One region of the Rhizobium sp. KNZ2-6A genome, then DNA from elsewhere that is predicted to be linked to it. Evidence: predicted binding sites of a transcription regulator. Region 1 holds the regulator's gene; each other region holds the start of a gene.
The links. Region 1 encodes LexA, which represses DNA repair genes until DNA is damaged. Its sites were predicted from a motif close to TGTTCNNNNTGTGTTCNG; they were not measured.
Positions count from the first base shown of each region.

Region 2: a site for LexA is predicted at 5,244-5,261, ahead of uvrA (excinuclease ABC subunit UvrA). Genes of this name have one in related genera too.
Region 3: a site for LexA is predicted at 2,039-2,056, ahead of ACPYOP_RS30445 (PA0069 family radical SAM protein). Genes of this name have one in related genera too.

Region 1 covers NZ_JBNDIC010000052.1:100-6,371, reverse strand. The annotation lists gene kdsA (3-deoxy-8-phosphooctulonate synthase) at 1-200, opposite strand, end outside; gene ACPYOP_RS27010 (VOC family protein) at 197-1,084, opposite strand; gene lexA (transcriptional repressor LexA) at 1,508-2,230, shown strand; gene ACPYOP_RS27000 (ComEC/Rec2 family competence protein) at 2,211-4,670, opposite strand; gene gltA (citrate synthase) at 4,952-6,241, shown strand.
Region 2 covers NZ_JBNDIC010000010.1:101,971-108,242, reverse strand. The annotation lists gene ACPYOP_RS09630 (NAD(P)H-hydrate dehydratase) at 1-1,362, shown strand, start outside; gene ACPYOP_RS09625 (DUF72 domain-containing protein) at 1,364-2,170, opposite strand; gene uvrA (excinuclease ABC subunit UvrA) at 2,203-5,124, opposite strand; gene ACPYOP_RS09615 (single-stranded DNA-binding protein) at 5,396-5,950, shown strand; gene ACPYOP_RS09610 (MarC family protein) at 6,002-6,272, opposite strand, start outside.
Region 3 covers NZ_JBNDIC010000075.1:9,777-16,048, reverse strand. The annotation lists gene ACPYOP_RS30465 (4-(cytidine 5'-diphospho)-2-C-methyl-D-erythritol kinase) at 1-301, shown strand, start outside; gene moaB (molybdenum cofactor biosynthesis protein B) at 301-858, shown strand; gene ACPYOP_RS30455 (hypothetical protein) at 874-1,188, opposite strand; gene ACPYOP_RS30450 (glycosyl transferase) at 1,367-1,885, opposite strand; gene ACPYOP_RS30445 (PA0069 family radical SAM protein) at 2,126-3,283, shown strand; gene ACPYOP_RS30440 (ribonuclease HII) at 3,389-4,048, shown strand; gene ACPYOP_RS30435 (phosphotransferase) at 4,053-4,817, opposite strand; gene ACPYOP_RS30430 (F0F1 ATP synthase subunit B) at 5,125-5,616, opposite strand; gene ACPYOP_RS30425 (F0F1 ATP synthase subunit B) at 5,620-6,213, opposite strand.

The sequences.
Region 1 (6,272 bases):
TTCGCCTTGTCATAGGAGGATTTGTAGACAAGGCCGATGCCGAGCTTACCACAGAGCTCCTTCAGAACTCCGGCGACCATGAAAGCATGGTCGCGGCTCTCCATCTGGCAGGGGCCGGCAATCAGCGACAGCTTGGCGGTATTGGAAAAGAGGACCTTGGAGGCACCCTCGCCGACGGTGACTTCGGAATTCGTGCTCATGCTATCTCCTCGAAGGCGAATAATGCGCCCTGTCCGGGCGCCAGCCTTGCCAGTATACGATTGTTCTTACGCGTGTAGGTGACGCCGTTAGCAGTGAAATGCGACGATGTCACGGAAAGATCGCGCGTTTTGAAAAGGATTGCGCGTGCTCTCAGCCCGGGATCGCTGGTGTGAACAGGCAAATCGTAGAATGCTTCCATTCCTTCCGGCGTCAAAACTTCCACATCGACATTGGCTGCCTTGATCGTCAGGCCGAAGGAGTGTTCCGAGACCCGCGGGCCGCCAACGATCTCTTCGAAGAAGGTGCGATACGCCGCTGGTTTCAGCGCGGAAAGCGCCACCCGCGCGATGCCGGTCACGCCGTTTTCGTGACGCTCGAGCGCGCTGCGATCGGCCGGCAGCGGATTGATGCGCTGGCAGCAGAAGGCCAGGAAATCCGGCGCGCGCAGATCGGCCGCAAATGCGAGACGAAAACCGGCCGTGGTTTCCGTTCCATCCGGCATCTTCATCGGCCGGGAGAAATCCAGCATGCGCCCAGCCGAGATCGCGGCCGCATTGAAACGCTCGTCATCGCTAACGGCATCCTCCGTGCCGAAAACCAGGGCCGAAAATCCATCCTCGGCGACGCGGAAGCGATAGGCCTGGTCGCGCGCAACGAAGACATTGCCGTCGGCAATGCTCGTCTCGCATTGTTCCTGCGATGCTACGCCCAAAGGTTCGAGATAGGTCTTGTCGGCAAGGAAGACGCAGGCATTTTCCGTGCCGAAAGGATGGCGGGCATCCGGAGCCACCGTGAAGCCCAGCTTGCCCAGGCGCTCGCGCGCCAGAGCGATGTTGACGGTCGGCAGCACGAGATGATCAAGCGGATGCGGCGACAAAGTCATGGTCCTCCCTTGTTTGCCTGCGAGAGCAGATTTGCGCCCATACAATGCTCAATTCAAGACGAAAGCCAAGCTGTGAAGGCGCAAGAGAATGTGAGTCGGATGCACCCTGACAACGGGAACGCGCTGATTCTCAACTGTAGCCGGCTTAGGTGACAACCGTCGTCTTTATCCGCACTTGAAGTGAACAGGATAGAGGTGAAGCGTCCATAAAGCGAACAAAGCGGCATTTCTCATATTTATCGCTGAATTAGCGCGGATATAATTCCCGAGGAATTTCAAGCGATCCATTCGATGACGGCAATTATTTGATCGGCCCGGCGAAGCTTTACTGAAATTTAAGCACTTGCGGAACACATATGGAACATATAGTGTCCGTTCTGGATTTGTTTCACGACGATTTTCTTGATTTGGGGTTCCAAGACGATGTTGACTCGCAAGCAGCAGGAACTGCTTCTCTTCATTCACGAGCGGATGAAAGAGTCCGGTGTCCCGCCATCTTTCGACGAAATGAAGGACGCACTGGATCTGGCATCAAAATCCGGCATTCACCGTCTGATCACGGCGCTCGAGGAACGAGGCTTCATTCGCCGCTTGCCGAACAGGGCGCGAGCGCTCGAAGTCATCAAGCTGCCGGAGGCCTATAATTCGAGCCTGCAGCCGCGTCGTGGCTTTTCGCCGAGCGTTATCGAGGGCAGTCTCGGCAAATCTCAGCCGGTCGCGCCGCCCGCCCCGGCGAAAGTTGCCAACGACGACCAGAACAGTTCGGTATCGGTACCGGTCATGGGGCGCATCGCCGCCGGCGTTCCGATTTCCGCCATTCAGAACAATACGCATGACATTACCGTTCCCGCCGATATGCTCGGCTCCGGCGAGCATTATGCACTGGAGGTCAGGGGCGATTCGATGATCGACGCCGGAATTTTCGATGGCGACACGGTCATCATCCGCAATTCGACGACGGCCAATCCCGGCGATATCGTCGTTGCGCTCGTCGACGACGAAGAGGCGACGCTGAAGCGCTTCCGCCGCAAGGGCGCCTCCATCGCGCTGGAAGCCGCCAACCCAGCCTATGAAACCCGTATCTTCGGGCCGGATCGCGTCAAGGTCCAAGGGAAGCTCGTCGGCCTTATTCGGCGTTATCACTGACCGGTGATTTCAGCGTGATTGGCGTGGCGAACTTGTCTGCGCGCCAATCGTAAGTTCGATGCCGCGTCCATGGTCGCTGCGGGTTTTTGAATGCCGTCGAAACGGTTGGCGTATCTGCGCCGAGGGTCATTTCGAGAGAGCCAGTTCGCCGCAATGTTGCGCCGGTTATGAGCATTGCGCCGGAGCGGCAATGATCGAGCCGCAGCCGGATCGATGTGACGACGATTTGCGCGGTATCGCAAGCCGGCGGCAGATAGGCAGCATTTTCGATGGTGACCAACATGGCGCCATTATCGAGCATCGCCACGCACCACGCGCCCTTCTGACAGGCGAAACTTCCTTGCATCGTCCGATCCAGCGCCTCTTCCATTGCCTTGCGGACCGCTTTCTGTTCTTCGCTGCTTAATCGCCTACGGCGATCGGTCGTCTTGTTGATCTGCGGAAGCCGGCTGTCACTGGGGAGAATAATGGGAGGCTGGTGTTCGGTTGCGACCAGCGCCTTCTGCCATTGTTCGAAAATGAAGGCCTGCGGCCTTTCGCGATTTGTGGCGAGTATATCGTCCTGCCGCAGCGCAACCAGAACACCGTCCTCGGAAATCATCAGATCCGGCTTCGGCACGGCGGAGCCGAATGCAGCCACGCCAGTGGATGAAAGCAGCAACAGCAGGCCCAGATGGCGAAGCCGGCTCCGCAACATGGTCATGATCAGGAAGCCGGCAATGAAGGTCGGCATCAACCAGCCGGGTTGGCGGCCGAAGGTGATGTCGCCTCCCCAACCAGCCACGGTTTTGGCGATCAGGATGACGAGCTCCAGTCCCTCGCCGGTGACTTTCCAGAGTGGCCCGTCCAGGCCGAAGGGCATGAGCAGCATTGCCGCCATGCCGAACGGCATGACAATGAAAGAGACCACCGGCATGGCCGCGAGGTTGGCGGCAAGCCCATATGTCGCCAGCCGGTGAAAATGCTCGATCGAGAAGATGGCCGTCGATGCGCCACCGATGAACGAGGTCGACAGCACGCCACCGAAGAAGCGCGAGACGAAGAGCAGCGGGCTCAACAGACGGACACGCGAGAGGATGTTTTCGCGAGGCCGTCGTCGTTTCCATAGCGAATAGCCCGAGACCAGCGCCAGCGTCGCGGCATAGGACATCTGAAAGCTTGGGCCCAGCACCTGCGACGGCGACAGAATGAGGATGACGATGGCAGATAGCGCGACATTGCGAAGGCTGAGCGACGGCCGATCGAAAAGCACGGCCACCAGCATGATCGCCATCATGATGAAAGCGCGCTCAGCGGATACGCCAAAACCCGAAATGAGGTAGTAGGCCGTCACCGTCAAAAGCGCGCCGAAGGCGGCGAATTTCTTGGTCGGCCATGCCTGCGCAACTCCCGGAAACAAGCTGAACAGATAGCGCAGGCCGACATAGAAGATGCCGGCCGACAGCGCCATGTTCAGGCCTGAAATTGCAATGATGTGAGTGAGACCGGCAATTCGCAGCGACTCGGTCGTATCCTTGGAGATCGCACGTCTCTCATCGGTGACGAGCGCCGCGGCAAAGGCGCCCGTATCTCCCGGCAAGGTTTCCCTGATCCTGTCGCCAATGCCGTTGCGCAGGCCGGCAAGCCAGATATCAGCCTTGTCCAACAGCGAATTTGCACTATCACCGGATGGAGATAGCAAGTCTGGGCTGCCATAAGCGAAACCATTCGCACCGATGCCATTGAAATAGGAGCTGAAGGCGAAATCGTTGAGGCCAGGTAGAGCCGGCCCGGACGGCGGCGTCAAACGCGCCCTGCCCTGGATGCGGTCGCCGAGGTCGAACGGTTTTACCTGCTTGCGTATGAAGATCGTGACCCGTTCCGGCGAACGGCGAATCGTAGGCTTTTCCGTCGCCTCGACCCGGACGACATAGCGCCAGCCTCCATTGTCATAGGATTCACGTCGCTCGACGCTGCCCGTGACGGTCGTGGTCACCGCCGAGTCGAGCATGACAGTGGAAGCCCGCCAGCTTTCCCATTGAGCCAGCGTCATGCCGAGGCAAATGAGCATGCCGGCGAAAAGCAGGTGGCGAAACAGCCTTCCCGCTTCCCGCCGGAACGCGAAGCTGGCGGCAAAGACAAACAGGCCCGCCAGCACGGCTTGCGGCGGTGGATCGCTGCCAGCTTCGAACCAGAGGATCGCACCGAGACCCATATAGATCGGCGCGAAAAGGATGGCGCGGCCATGTGCAGCCTCCTCTTCGACCAGCCGGGCAATGCTGCCTCGAATGCGGCCTGCGGCTAAGAGGAGACGCGATGTCAGCGGCGCGTAATCCTGCGTCCGCTCTCCTTGCGGCACTTTGGCGCGAAGCATAATCGTCGCGACAGCAGGGCGAAGCTGCAAAGGCGCAGCGACATCCCGGCCATCTTCACGCTGCTCCGTTGCCTCCAAATTAGGCACTCGCCGCCGCCCCCACGCAAAACTACAGCTTTGGCGCGATTTTTGCCGTCACCGTGCAGTGATTTCAATCGAAATCGGCATAGGAGAGACGAAATAGAGCCGGTTTCCCAGCGCAGCCTCGTCAATGGCGCCACCGCAGTGCCCAAAAGTTGATACCGCAATGCACAATTCGGCGGTGGGATAACTTGGCATTAGGCTCTGGATCATATAGCTAGTCGGTAGTCGCTTAACCTTTTGGCGCTTTTTATGGCGCCAATCCCGCCAAATCTTGGAGGATCAGCATGACGGAACAAAGCGCGAAACTAACTTGGGGTGAAAAGACGGTGGACTTGCCGGTGAAGACCGGAACCATCGGCCCAAGTGTCATTGATATTGGTGCCCTTTATAAGAACACCTCCACTTTCACTTACGATCCTGGCTTCACCTCGACCGCATCGTGCGAGTCCAGCATCACCTATATCGATGGCGACGAAGGCGTTCTGCTGCATCGCGGCTATCCAATCGATCAGCTGGCCGAACACGGCGACTTCCTCGAAGTATGCTACCTCCTTCTCTACGGCGAACTGCCGACGGCCGCGCAGAAGAAGGACTTCGATTATCGTGTGACCCACCACACGATGGTGCACGAGCAGATGTCGCGCTTCTTCACCGGCTTCCGCCGCGACGCCCATCCGATGGCCGTCATGTGCGGCTGCGTCGGCGCGCTCTCCGCCTTCTATCACGACTCGACCGACATCACCGATCCGCATCAGCGCATGGTCGCAAGCCTGCGCATGATCGCCAAGATGCCGACGCTCGCCGCCATGGCCTACAAATACCACATCGGCCAGCCCTTCGTTTATCCGAAGAACGATCTCGACTATGCGTCCAACTTCCTGCGCATGTGCTTTGCCGTTCCGTGCGAAGACTATGTCGTCAATCCGGTGCTTGCCCGCGCCATGGACCGTATCTTCATCCTGCATGCCGACCATGAGCAGAATGCGTCGACCTCGACGGTTCGTCTGGCAGGCTCTTCCGGCGCCAATCCGTTCGCCTGTATTGCAGCAGGCATCGCCTGCCTCTGGGGTCCGGCGCACGGCGGCGCCAACGAAGCAGCACTGAACATGCTCAGCGAAATCGGCTCCGTCGATCGCATTCCGGAGTACATTGCCCGCGCCAAGGACAAGAACGATCCGTTCCGCCTGATGGGCTTCGGTCACCGCGTCTACAAGAACTACGATCCGCGCGCCAAGATCATGCAGAAGACCGCGCACGAAGTTCTTGGCGAGCTCGGCATCAAGGACGATCCGCTGCTCGATATCGCGATCGAACTCGAACGCATCGCTCTGACGGATGAATATTTCATCGAGAAGAAGCTCTACCCGAACGTCGACTTCTACTCGGGCATCACGCTGAAGGCTCTCGGCTTCCCCACGACCATGTTCACCGTTCTGTTCGCTCTCGCCCGCACGGTCGGCTGGATCGCTCAGTGGAACGAAATGATCGAGGATCCGCATCAGCGCATCGGCCGTCCGCGCCAGCTCTATACCGGCGCTCCGCTGCGCGAATATGTGCCTGTTTCCAAGCGCTAAGCATCAATATTGAAATAAAAAAACCGGTCAG
Region 2 (6,272 bases), on a different contig from region 1:
GCTGTCGCCGCCGCAGCGCTCCGGTACTTTCCCGAGGCACATCGATATGTCGTTCTTTGCGGGCCGGGCAACAATGGCGGGGACGGCTATATCGCAGCCCGCGCGCTGCTGCAGGCCGGTGCCGAACTGCGGCTTTTCCATCTTGGCGACCCCAAGCGGCTCAAAGGGGATGCAGCCCGCGCCTTTGCAGATTGTCCCCTCGGCGGCGAGGCGATCGGCAGCTATATCCCGAGGGCTGGCGATGTGGTGATCGACGCCATCTTCGGCGCGGGGCTTTCCCGCTCCGTTCCGGATGAGGTGGCGGCCATCATCGCGCAAGTCGCCGAAGCGAAACTTCCCGTCATCGCCGTCGATCTACCGTCCGGCATCGATGGGCGCAGCGGCCGAATCCTCGGCGCCGCCTTTCATGCCGCGCGCACCATTACCTTCATGACGCGCAAGCCGGGCCACCTTCTTCTTCCCGGCCGCGATCTGTGCGGGGAGCTGGAGATTTTCGACATCGGCATATCAGCCCGCATCGTTCGCGCCCATGCCGACAATCTGATCGCGGAAAATACCCCGGCACAGTGGCAGGCTATGATACCGTCGGCGGGCGTAGATACGCACAAATACAAGCGCGGCCATCTGGTCGTTTTCTCAGGCGGACCGAACGCGACCGGCGCCGCGCGCATGTCGGCCATGGCGGGGCTGAAGGCCGGGGCAGGGCTTGTCACGATCGCCTCGCCGCCCGAAGCGCTTGATGTCAATGCCAGCCTGCTCACAGCAATCATGCTGCACGCCGTCGAGGATGAAGCGTCGTTGCGGCAATGGCTTGCCGATCAGCGCCTCTCGACCTTCATTCTCGGACCGGGCTTCGGCGCCGGCGAGAAAGCGCGGCAATTCTGCCTTGCGCTCGCGGATCGCCATCTGGTGCTGGACGCGGACGGCATCACGTCGTTTCGAGACGAGCCGCAACGATTGTTCGATGCTTTTGCCGAGGGACCGACACGCTTGGTGCTGACGCCGCATGAAGGGGAGTTTGCGCGGCTCTTTCCCGATATTGCCGCGGACGAAGCCCTGAGCAAGGTCGACAAGGCGAGGGCAGCTGCGGTGAGAGCCCACGCGGCCATTATCTACAAGGGTGCCGATAGCGTGATTGCCGCGCTTGATGGCAGGGCCCTGATCAATGCCAATGCGCCGCCCTGGCTTGCCACGGCCGGTTCCGGCGATGTGCTGGCGGGTATCGTCGGCGGCCTGATGGCGCAGGGCGTGCCCGCTTTCGAAGCCGCCGCGGCCGGCGTCTGGCTGCACGGCCTAGCAGGCCAGCACGCCGGTAAGGGGCTGACGGCCGAAGATCTCGTCGCAAACGTCAGGCCGCTGTAGGCTATTTTGCCACTTCTTCCTGCAATGCGATCGCGCCCGGAGGCGCATTCACCTTGCCCTCATGGATCATGAAGGCAAAGACATCGCGCGGCTCGGCCTTGACTTTGCGCTTCGCATCGATCAGCGGCAGATCGTCCGGCACCTTGCCCTCGGCCCAGGTTTTCAGGCGATCCGCCCAGGCCTTCAGATCCTTCGGCGGATAGCAGGTCTTGATATCGTCTGAGCCCTTCTGCAGGCGGGCATAGACGAAATCGGCCGTCACATCGGCAATCATCGGATAGTCGAAATGCTCGGCGCAGACCGGCGCCACATTGTATTTCTCGAGCAGGGTGATGAAGTCAGGCACCTTGAAGGAATCGTGCCGGACTTCGACGACATGCTTCAGCCCAAGACCATCCTGCTTGGCCGGCAGCAGCTTCAGAAAAGCCTCGAAATCATCCGGGTCGAACTTCTTCGTCGGTGCGAATTGCCAAAGCAGCGGCCCTAGATGATCGCCGAGCTCGCTGATGCCGGATTCCAGGAAACGCTGCATCGACTCGCCCGCTTCGGCAAGCACGCGACGATTGGTCACGAAGCGGGTGGCCTTCAGGGAGAAGATGAAGCCATCGGGAACGTCAGCGGCCCATTTGGCGAAGACCGCGGGCTTCTGGGTGCTGTAATAGGTGCCGTTGACCTCGATCACCTTCAGCCGGCGGCTGGCGTAGTTCAGCTCATCCTTCTGCTTCAGCGTATCGGGATAGAAGGTCCCGCGCCAGGGTTCGAAAGTCCAGCCACCTATGCCTGTGCGGATTTCGCCCGCTTTGGTCATTCTCTCCTCCATGGACGTTCAGTCGGGTGAATTCACTCCGCTGCCGCAACCTTCTTCATCGGACGCCGCTCCAGCAGCTCCTTCAGGAACTGCCCCGTATAGGAGCGCTTTTCGTTGACGACCGCTTCCGGTGTTCCAACGGCAACGATCTCGCCGCCGCCATCGCCACCTTCCGGACCGAAATCAAGAATCCAGTCGGCCGTCTTGATGACTTCGAGATTATGCTCGATGACCACAACCGAATTGCCCTGATTGACCAGCTCATGCAGCATTTCCAGCAACTTGGCGACATCGTGGAAGTGCAGCCCGGTTGTGGGCTCGTCGAGAATATAGAGCGTGCGGCCCGTCGATCGCTTCGACAGTTCCTTGGCTAGCTTGACGCGCTGCGCCTCGCCACCCGAAAGCGTATTGGCCTGCTGTCCCACCTTGATATAGCCGAGGCCAACATCTTTGAGGCTCTGCAGCTTGTCGCGCACGGCGGGGACAGCCGCAAAGAAATCGACGCCTTCCTCGACCGTCATGTCGAGCACGTCGGCGATCGACTTGGTCTTGAAGGTGACGTCGAGGGTTTCGCGATTGTAGCGCTTGCCGTGGCAGACGTCGCAGGTGACGTAGACGTCGGGCAGGAAGTGCATCTCGATCTTGATGACGCCGTCGCCCTGGCACGCCTCGCAGCGGCCGCCTTTGACGTTGAAGGAGAAGCGGCCGGGCTGATAGCCGCGCGCCTTGGCCTCCGGCAACCCGGCGAACCAGTCGCGGATCGGCGTGAATGCGCCCGTATAGGTCGCCGGGTTCGAGCGCGGGGTGCGGCCGATCGGCGATTGATCGATATCGATCACCTTGTCGATATGCTCGAAACCGTCAATACGGTCGTGATCGGCCGGGATTTCACGAGCGCCCATGACGCGTCGCGCAGCCGACTTATAAAGCGTCTCGACCAGGAAGGTGGACTTGCCGCCGCCGGAAACGCCCGTGACGGCGGTAAACACGCCGAGCGGGATGGACGCCGTGACGTTTTTGAGGTTGTTGCCCCTTGCGCCGACGACCTTGATTTCCTTGCCCTTCTTGGGCTTGCGACGCTCGTCCGGAACCGGAACGCCGAGCTCGCCGGAAAGATATTTACCGGTCAGTGACTTCGGGTTCGCCATGATATCCTGCGGCGTGCCGTGTGCCACTACCTGGCCACCATGCACGCCGGCCGCGGGGCCGATATCGACCACATCGTCGGCTGTCAGGATCGCATCCTCGTCATGTTCGACCACAATGACCGTATTGCCGATGTCTCGCAGATGCTTCAGCGTCTCCAGCAGGCGGGCATTGTCGCGCTGATGCAAGCCGATGGACGGCTCGTCGAGAACGTAGAGCACACCGGTCAGGCCGGAGCCGATCTGCGATGCCAGCCGGATGCGCTGGCTCTCGCCGCCGGAAAGCGTGCCTGAATTGCGCGACAGGCTCAGATATTCGAGGCCGACATCGTTGAGGAAGCGCAGGCGATCGCGGATTTCCTTGAGGATGCGGACCGCAATCTCGTTCTGCTTGTCAGTGAAAGTTCCCGGCAGCGCGTCGAACCAGTCGCGGGCAACACGGATCGACATCTCCGCGACCTGGCTGATGTGCAGCTTGTCGATCTTGACCGCCAGCGCCTCCGGCTTCAGGCGATAGCCGTTGCAGGCCGGGCAGGGGGCTGCCGACATGAAACGTTCGATCTCCTCGCGCGCCCAGGCGGAATCCGTTTCCTTCCAGCGCCGTGCAAGGTTGGGCACGATGCCTTCGAAATTCTTGTGCGTGGTGTAGGAACGCGCGCCGTCGGCATAATGGAATTCGATCTTGTCTTCCGTACCGTTCAGGATCACGTCCTTGGCCTTGTCGGACAGTTCGTTCCAGCGGCTGCCGAGCTTGAAGCCATAATGTTTGCCGAGCGCTTCCAGCGTCTGGTTGTAATAAGGCGAAGTCGATTTGGCCCAGGGAGCGACGGCGCCATCACGCAGCGTGCGTTCCGGCTCCGGCACGATCAGTTCCGGATCGATTTTCTGCTGCGAGCCGAGGCCGTCGCAGGATGGGCAGGCACCGAAGGGATTGTTGAACGAGAACAGACGCGGTTCGATTTCGGGAATGGTGAAACCGGAAACCGGGCAGGCAAATTTCTCCGAGAACAATACGCGCTCATGCGTCTCGTTCAGCGATTTGTTGGCCGAACCGCCGGCAGCGGTTTCCTCCGGCGGCAACGGCTTGTCGGCAAACTCGGCGACCGCGAGACCGTCGGCAAGCCGCAAGGAGGTCTCGAAGCTGTCGGCCAGGCGCGCCGCCATGTCGGGCCGTACGACGATACGATCGACCACGACGTCGATATCGTGCTTGTATTTCTTGTCCAGCGCCGGCACATCGGCGATTTCGTAGAATTGCCCGTCGACCTTGACGCGCTGGAAGCCCTTTTTCATGAGCTCCGCCAGTTCCTTCTTGTACTCGCCCTTACGGCCACGCACGAGCGGCGCCAGAATATAAAGCCTGGTGCCTTCCTCGAAGGCGAGCACGCGGTCGACCATCTGGCTGACCGTCTGGCTCTCGATCGGCAGGCCCGTGACCGGCGAATAGGGAACGCCGACGCGGGCAAACAGCAGACGCATATAGTCATAAATCTCGGTGACCGTGCCGACCGTCGAGCGCGGGTTGCGCGATGTGGTCTTCTGCTCGATCGAAATCGCCGGCGAAAGGCCGTCGATCTGGTCGACATCCGGCTTCTGCATCATTTCCAAGAACTGGCGCGCATAGGCCGAAAGGCTTTCGACATAGCGGCGCTGCCCCTCGGCATAGATGGTATCGAAGGCAAGCGACGACTTGCCGGAGCCGGAAAGGCCGGTCATGACGATCAGCTTGTTGCGCGGCAGGTCGAGATCGATGCCCTTGAGATTGTGCTCGCGCGCACCACGTATGGAAATAGTCTTCAGTTCGCTCATCGTCGTATGCAGGTCCTTTGGAGTCTGCCTTTATTTAGTGATGTCAGCCCGCGAGTCGAGGCTGAAATGAAGGGTGGAGCCGGGTTTTCGATTCCGTTGACAAGATCATAGAGACAAATTAGAACAAATAAAGAACAAAATTAGCGCGGCGATTTCTTTGTGGATGAACGGAACTGGGAAGGCCGCATAAATAGCGCCTGACGGCCGCTATGGGTTAAGGTGTTCGGATAGAATTTGAAAGCCGTCGATGGGCGGCAAGCAGGGTGGTATCATGGCCGGTAGTGTGAATAAGGTAATTCTGGTTGGAAATCTCGGGGCGGACCCGGAAATTCGCCGCACGCAGGACGGCCGCCCGATCGCCAATCTCAATATTGCGACTTCGGAAACCTGGCGCGATCGCAATTCCGGCGAGCGCAAGGAAAAGACCGAATGGCACCGCGTCGTCATCTTCAATGAAGGTCTCTGCAAGGTCGCGGAACAATATTTGAAGAAGGGCGCCAAGGTCTACATCGAAGGCGCGCTGCAAACCCGCAAGTGGCAGGACCAGAACGGTCAGGATCGCTACTCGACCGAAGTCGTGCTCCAGGGCTTTAACTCGACCCTGACGATGCTCGATGGCCGAGGCGAAGGCGGCGGTTCCATTGAAGGCGGCAGCCGTGGCGGTCGCGGGGGTGGTGACTTCGGTGGCGGCGATTACGGCGGCGACGATTATGGCCAGTCCTCTTCGCAGGGCTCCTCCCGCGGTGGCGGTGGCAACCGTGGTGGTAGTAACCAGGGCGGCGGCGGCAATTTCTCGCGCGATCTGGATGATGACATCCCGTTCTGAGACGGGCATACGCGGTAGAACTTTGAAAAACCCGCCACGTCGGCGGGTTTTTTATGGAAGGGCTAACGCTGCCCTTGCACCATCCACGACGAATTGTGCGGCAAGTGCCGCCAGGATGACGCCCAGCAGCCGGGTGAGAATGGCGCGGCCGGTGGCGCCGAGCATGCGGTCCAGCCGGTCTGAAATGGCAAGAGCCGCAAAGACGAGGGCGAGGTTGACCGCGATGACGCCGATCAATTGCGCTCGGTCGAGCGTCGTCTGCAGCGAGCCGGCCAACAGAATGGTGGCCGAGATGGCGCCGGGACCGGCAATCAAGGGCAGG
Region 3 (6,272 bases), on a different contig from region 1:
CAACCCGCCGCTGCTGTTTCCGACGCAGATGCCGCGCGGCTCCAGCGAGTGGATCGAAGTGATCCGGAACCTGCGCAACGATCTCGAACCGCCGGCACGTTCGATCTGCAGCGAGATTTCGATGCTTTCCGGTCTGATCGAAAGCCAGCAGCCGATCGTGACCCGGATGTCCGGCTCCGGCGCTACCTGCTTCGGGATTTTCGAAAGCGCCGAGCAGGCGGAGGCTGCCGCCTCCTCCCTTCACAGGCAGAAGCCGGACTGGTATTTCCAGGTGACGGAAACGATTGCGGGAGAGGCATGATGGCAGGTCCAGTCAGCGAAAGATCCTTCATTCCCGTCGGCATCGCGGTGCTGACCGTTTCCGATACGCGCACGCTTGCAGACGACAAGTCCGGCGATACGCTGGTCGCGCGCATTGCCGAAGCCGGCCATAGGCTGGCGGCCCGCGCCATCGTTCCCGACGACAAGGAGCACATCCGCGCGCAGGTGGAAGCCTGGACGAAGGACGAAGCGGTCGACGTGGTGATCACCACCGGCGGCACCGGCTTCACTGGCCGCGATGTCACGCCCGAAGCGCTGGAGCCACTGTTCGAGAAACGCATGGACGGCTTTTCCGAGGTCTTCCACCGCATTTCCTACGATAAGATCGGTACGGCCACGATCCAGTCACGGGCGACCGGCGGTGTCGCCAACGCCACCTTCATCTTCGTGCTGCCGGGCTCTCCGGGTGCCTGCAAGGATGCCTGGGACGGCATCCTCAAGGCGCAGCTCGATTATCGCCATATGCCCTGCAATTTCGTGGAGATCATGCCGCGCCTCGACGAGCATCTGAAGCGCGGCGCCGGCTCGACCGTATAATTACACTATCAGCCCCTATGCCTTCGGCCCCGGCAAGATAGGAACCAATTCCCAATTGTCACCGCTGAGGATGATGCAGCTGCGGCCCGAGGCGTCGCTGATCAATAGCGTCCAGCTACCACTCGCGGCGGCGTAGATCTCCACGATCGTATCGCGATCGAGCTTACCGACCGCCGAAAGCTTTTCGGAGAAATGGTCGCCAAGAAAGGCGACGATATCGACGCGCTGGGCGCAAACCAGCTTCGCTTGGGAGGCAGCAATGCCGGGAAAAAGGATTGCACTTAACATGAGAGCCATTGCCATGAGGCGGTAAAGCATCGTGCGTTTCATGACGCACCTCCTTTCGCCGGTATCCCGGCGGACAAGGAGTGTGCCGCTGACCTGTTCCGCCGCATATCGGCATCTTATGGTCGACCGCCCGACGCGACACGCGTAAGGTGCCGCCACAGGAAAATTATCGCAGGTATTTGCAGCTTTTCAAATGAAATCTGGAATGGAGCACCCAGCGCTATCGAGCCGCCCGCGCCACCCACGAGGGGATGAGCTCGCTTGAAAGGCTGCGGCCCTTGCGCCCCTTTGCGAATTCGGCCAGCCGCATGCCGGTTCTGGCAGCGGCGACGGCCTGAGCCTTCGACAAAAGCAATCCCAGCTCCAAGGGTGGCGTACCTCTGCGAATGCGCTGCAGGAAAGGCCGGCGATAACCGCGCGATGCGGTGAAGCGGGCCGGCGCCTTGTTCAGGGAGACATATTCCGCGATCTCGTCGATCCAGCCCGCCTGCGGCCGCGCACCCGGCTCGACCAGCAGCAGCCAGTCGCCGCGCGCCGAACGCAATATGTCCTTGATATCCCACTGCGAATAAAAGCGGCATCCCGCGGCATCCGCCACCCGCGAGGTGCCGTCCCTGGAACCGTGATCGAGCACGACGACATCGCAGACCAGCCCCTCGACCGCGCCTGCCACCAATGCCGCCAATGTCTGCGCCAGTTCGGGTTCGTGATCCTGGCATTCTATGATGACCGTCAACATTGCCCATTTATAGAGCGACGCACAATTTATTGCCAGCGCCTAACCCTTGAGCCGGAACGTTTAAGAAAAGCCTGATGCATCACCTCGAAACCGCGGCACGCCGTCATCAAATGTCTCGAATGCGTGAAGCGCAAGATGGTGATTCCAGATTTTTGTTCTTGCAATGTTCTCACTTGTCGGATAGGAATTTAATCATCTTAGACGCGGCATGCGATGGCATGAACCGCCTTGGAGCTACCGATGAACGAGCAGTCCCTTGCAGGGCAGGCCGCATTCGCGCCTGCCAATACGGCAGATGTTGCCAATGCTTTGATCGCCGACGCCGGTCTCAGGGTCGACGCGGAACGCCGACGCGGACGCGGTGCCGGATTGAATCCGAGCGGCCGGTTCGAGCCGCAGCAGCGTGAGACCGTCGACGACGGCTGGCAGACATGGGAAGAGCTCCCGCCCTTCAAGACCGAAGTGCAGGTGGAAAAGCCGCGCACCGCAATCACGCGCAACGAATCCCCCGATATTTCCTTCGATCGTTCCATCAACCCTTATCGCGGCTGCGAGCACGGCTGCATCTATTGCTTCGCGCGGCCGACGCATGCCTATATGGGCCTGTCCGCCGGGCTGGATTTCGAAACGAAGCTATTTGCCAAGCCGGATGCTGCCAAGCTGCTGGAGCGCGAGCTGGCAAAGCCCGGCTACAAGCCGCGTGTCATCGCTATCGGTACCAATACCGACCCTTATCAGCCGATCGAAAAGGAATGGCGGATCATGCGCCAGATCCTCGAAGTGCTGAATCGGACAAACCACCCGGTTGCCATCGTCACCAAATCGGCGCTGATCATGCGCGATATCGATATTCTCCAGGAAATGGCAGCCAAGAACCTGGTACGGGTGGGATTGTCGGTGACGACGCTCGACCGGAAGCTCGCGCGCACCATGGAGCCGCGGGCAGCAACCCCGCCGAGGCGGCTGGAGGCGATCCAGGCGCTCAGCGAGGCCGGCATTCGCACGTCGGTTATGGTGGCGCCGATCATCCCGGCGCTCAATGACCATGAGATCGAGCGTATTCTCGACGCCGGCAAGGCCGCCGGCGCGCTGGAGGCAAGCTATGTCATCCTGCGGCTGCCGCTGGAGGTAAGCCCGCTGTTTCGCGACTGGCTGCTGCAGCACTATCCTGACCGCTATCGCCATGTGATGTCGCTGATCCGCTCGATGCGCGGCGGCAAGGATTACGATGCAGAATTCGGCAAGCGCATGAAGGGCGCCGGCCCCTATGCCTGGCAGATCAGCCGCCGCTTCGAAATGGCGACGCGCCGGCTCGAGCTCACGCGTCGCAATATCGCATTGCGCGACGACCTGTTCGTGCCGCCTGACGGCAGCGGCGTCCAGCTGTCGCTGCTCTGACATTCCTTGCGGGTTTTCCCTGACCCCGCTGGAAAAGCCCCTGGGTTCGCCGCCCTGATCCACCGGGGGCTTGCAGGAGATCGGGTGGTGTGCGAGTTTCGCCGCATGTTACGCAGCACACCACCCGATTCTCCAATGCTATTCGAGGACATCCCGCTCGTCCCGACCTTCGAGCTGGAACTGATCGCGCGACGCGCCGGACATTGGCCGGTTGCCGGGGCAGATGAGGCTGGCAGAGGCCCGCTCGCGGGGCCGGTCGTGGCCGCCGCCGTCATTCTCGATCCCGAGCGCATTCCGAATGGGCTGAACGATTCCAAGCAGTTGACAGCCGCCAGACGCGAGGAACTATTCGTCGAGATCCTCGCTACGGCGACGATCTCCATTGCTTCATCGAGCGCCACCCGCATCGACACGACCGATATCCGCAAGGCAAGCCTGGATGCGATGCGCCGCGCCATTTGCGGGCTGGCAGTGCCGGCAAGCTATGTGCTGACCGACGGGCTCGATGTGCCCGCAGGACTCGCCTGTCCCGGGAAAGCCGTGGTCAAGGGCGATGCGCGCTCTTTCTCGATCGCAGCCGCCTCGATCGTCGCCAAGGTGACGCGCGACCGGATGATGGCCCGCGCGGGCGTGGTCTTCCCCGCCTATGGCTTTGCCGCCCATGCCGGCTACGGCACTCCTCAGCATCGCGCCGGCATCGAGCAACACGGTCCCTGCTCCCTGCATCGCATGAGCTTCCGCCCGCTCAAGAAGGAAGCCGTCTGAGATCTCAATTCGTCAGCCCTGCGACGATCTCCGGCGACCATTTCGCAATATAGGCGATATCTTCCCTGTAGATCCGGTCATGCCCATCCTGCAGGTTGCGGCGGTAACGCGCGATGCCGCGCGCAGCTTCCTGTTCCATGAAGGCCAACAGCGCTTCGAGCCGCTCTATAATGGCGGCCGGAAGTGAACTGCGCTCCTCAAGCGGCAACCCGTAGGCATCGACGAAGATGCGCGCACGCTGGATCTGGCTGGCGAGCCTATCCAATCCCTCCACCGCCATGCTCGAGGACAATGGCGCCCAGCGATAGACCGCATAGGCCAGGTCCCAAAGCCGTGGACCGGGATGGGCAGCCTCGAAATCGATGATCCCGGTCACCTCGTCGTCGTTCATGACGACATTATAGGGTGCGAAGTCGCCATGGCAGATGACCTCTGAGGGCAGACGGGACGGTAGCTGCCAGAAGCAAGCCACAGCAAGATCGTGCAAGACCAGCGCGGAACTATGATGATACCGGCGCAGCAATCGCGCGGCCGATTGCAAGGCCTTCGCCGAGCGCATCTCGATATTGCCATCGAGATCGCCCGAGACACCGGGCAGATAGGTCACTCTTTCCCAGACGTCATCGAACCCGTCCGGCTTCGGGGCGGCATCAAAGCCATGCAGCGGCAAGGCGGCCAATAGAGCATGAACGCCAGGTGTCCAGGGGCGGACCGGCCTTACGATAAGATGGCCTTGGCGAAATGGCTCTTCGTCTATTGTTGGCTGCATCTGTCCTCCCCTTGATCTCCTGATCTAGCCGTTTATCGCGGCGATGATCAACCTATGAGAAATCGGATGGCCACTATCAAGTCAGGGATTTGACTGCGGTGCTTCAGCAGCCGCCCTCGCGGTTCGAGGCTCCGGCGCCTTCGACAAGCTCAGGAGCCTGCGCACCTCACCATGAGGACTAATCTCCTGCGCAAAACTGCGCATTGAACCGGCCTCATACGACAGGAATCGACCCCGACGTGACGGCGTCCCCCCCACCAAAAAAAACCCGCCGAAGCGGGTTTTCGAATTTCGATGTTCCGCGCGCTCAGTTCAGCCGCGTCTTCACTTCCTTGACGGCATCGTTGAAGAGGCCGGACTGGATGCTGCCATCAGCCTTTTTCGCAAGCACCGATTCAGCAGCGGCGATCGCCAGATCGACAGCGGCGGAACGAACCGCCTTCATCGCGTCGGCTTCGGCCTGCTTGATCTTCTGCTCGGAGACAGCCGTACGGTTGGCGACGAATTCCTCCGTCTTCTTCCGAGCTTCCGTCGTCAGCATGTCGGCTTCGCGCTCGGCTGCGGCAACAATATTCGCTGCATCAGCCTCAGCTTCCTTGCGCTTGCGCTGATATTCGGCCAGCAGGTGCTGGGCCTCTTCGCGCAGGCGCTTGGCTTCAGCGAGTTCGTTGCGGATCTGGTCGGCGCGGTCGTCCAGCGACTTCGCCATCATGCCCGGAACTTTCAGGTAGACGACGAGACCGATGAAGATGATGAGCGCGACGAATGCAAAGAAAGTTTCGTCAAGACCAAAAGTCATAACTTAGCCCTCCCGCTTCGCAGACGCTGCGGCGACAGCCGAAGCGACATCAGCCTTGCCGGCGACATTGCCGACCAGCTGCTCGACGACAGCGGAAGCAGTTTCTTCCGCAATCGCACCGACATCACCAAAAGCCTTCGTCTTGATCTCGGCGATGCGGGCTTCCGCAGCCTTGAGCTTTTCGGAAAGGCTGGCTTCGATCGTCTTGCGATCTTCCTCGGCCTTGGCCTTGGCGGCATCGCGGGCGCTTGCGCCGATCGAATTCGCCTTGGCGCGCGCGGCAGCCAATTCGCTTTCATAAGTCGCGACGGCGGCATCGGCTTCGGCCTTCAGGCGAGAAGCTTCCTCGATATCCTGAGCGATCCGGTCGTGCCGGCTTTCCAGGATGCCGCCAACGCGCGGAATGACAATCTTCTGCATGGCCACATAGAAGATGACGAAGGTGATCACCAGCCAAAGCAGCTGTGACGGATACGTCGTATGGTCAAACGGCGGAAAAACACCGGCGTGATGGCCTTCATTCGGCGCACCCGTTTCCGTATGCACCTCGCCGGCGGCCGGCGGTGCTTCTTCAGCATATGCCGGGGTCACAAACATGCTCACCTCCAGGTGGTCTGCAAATACAAAGAATCACGGCTCGCTGACCGCGAACCGTG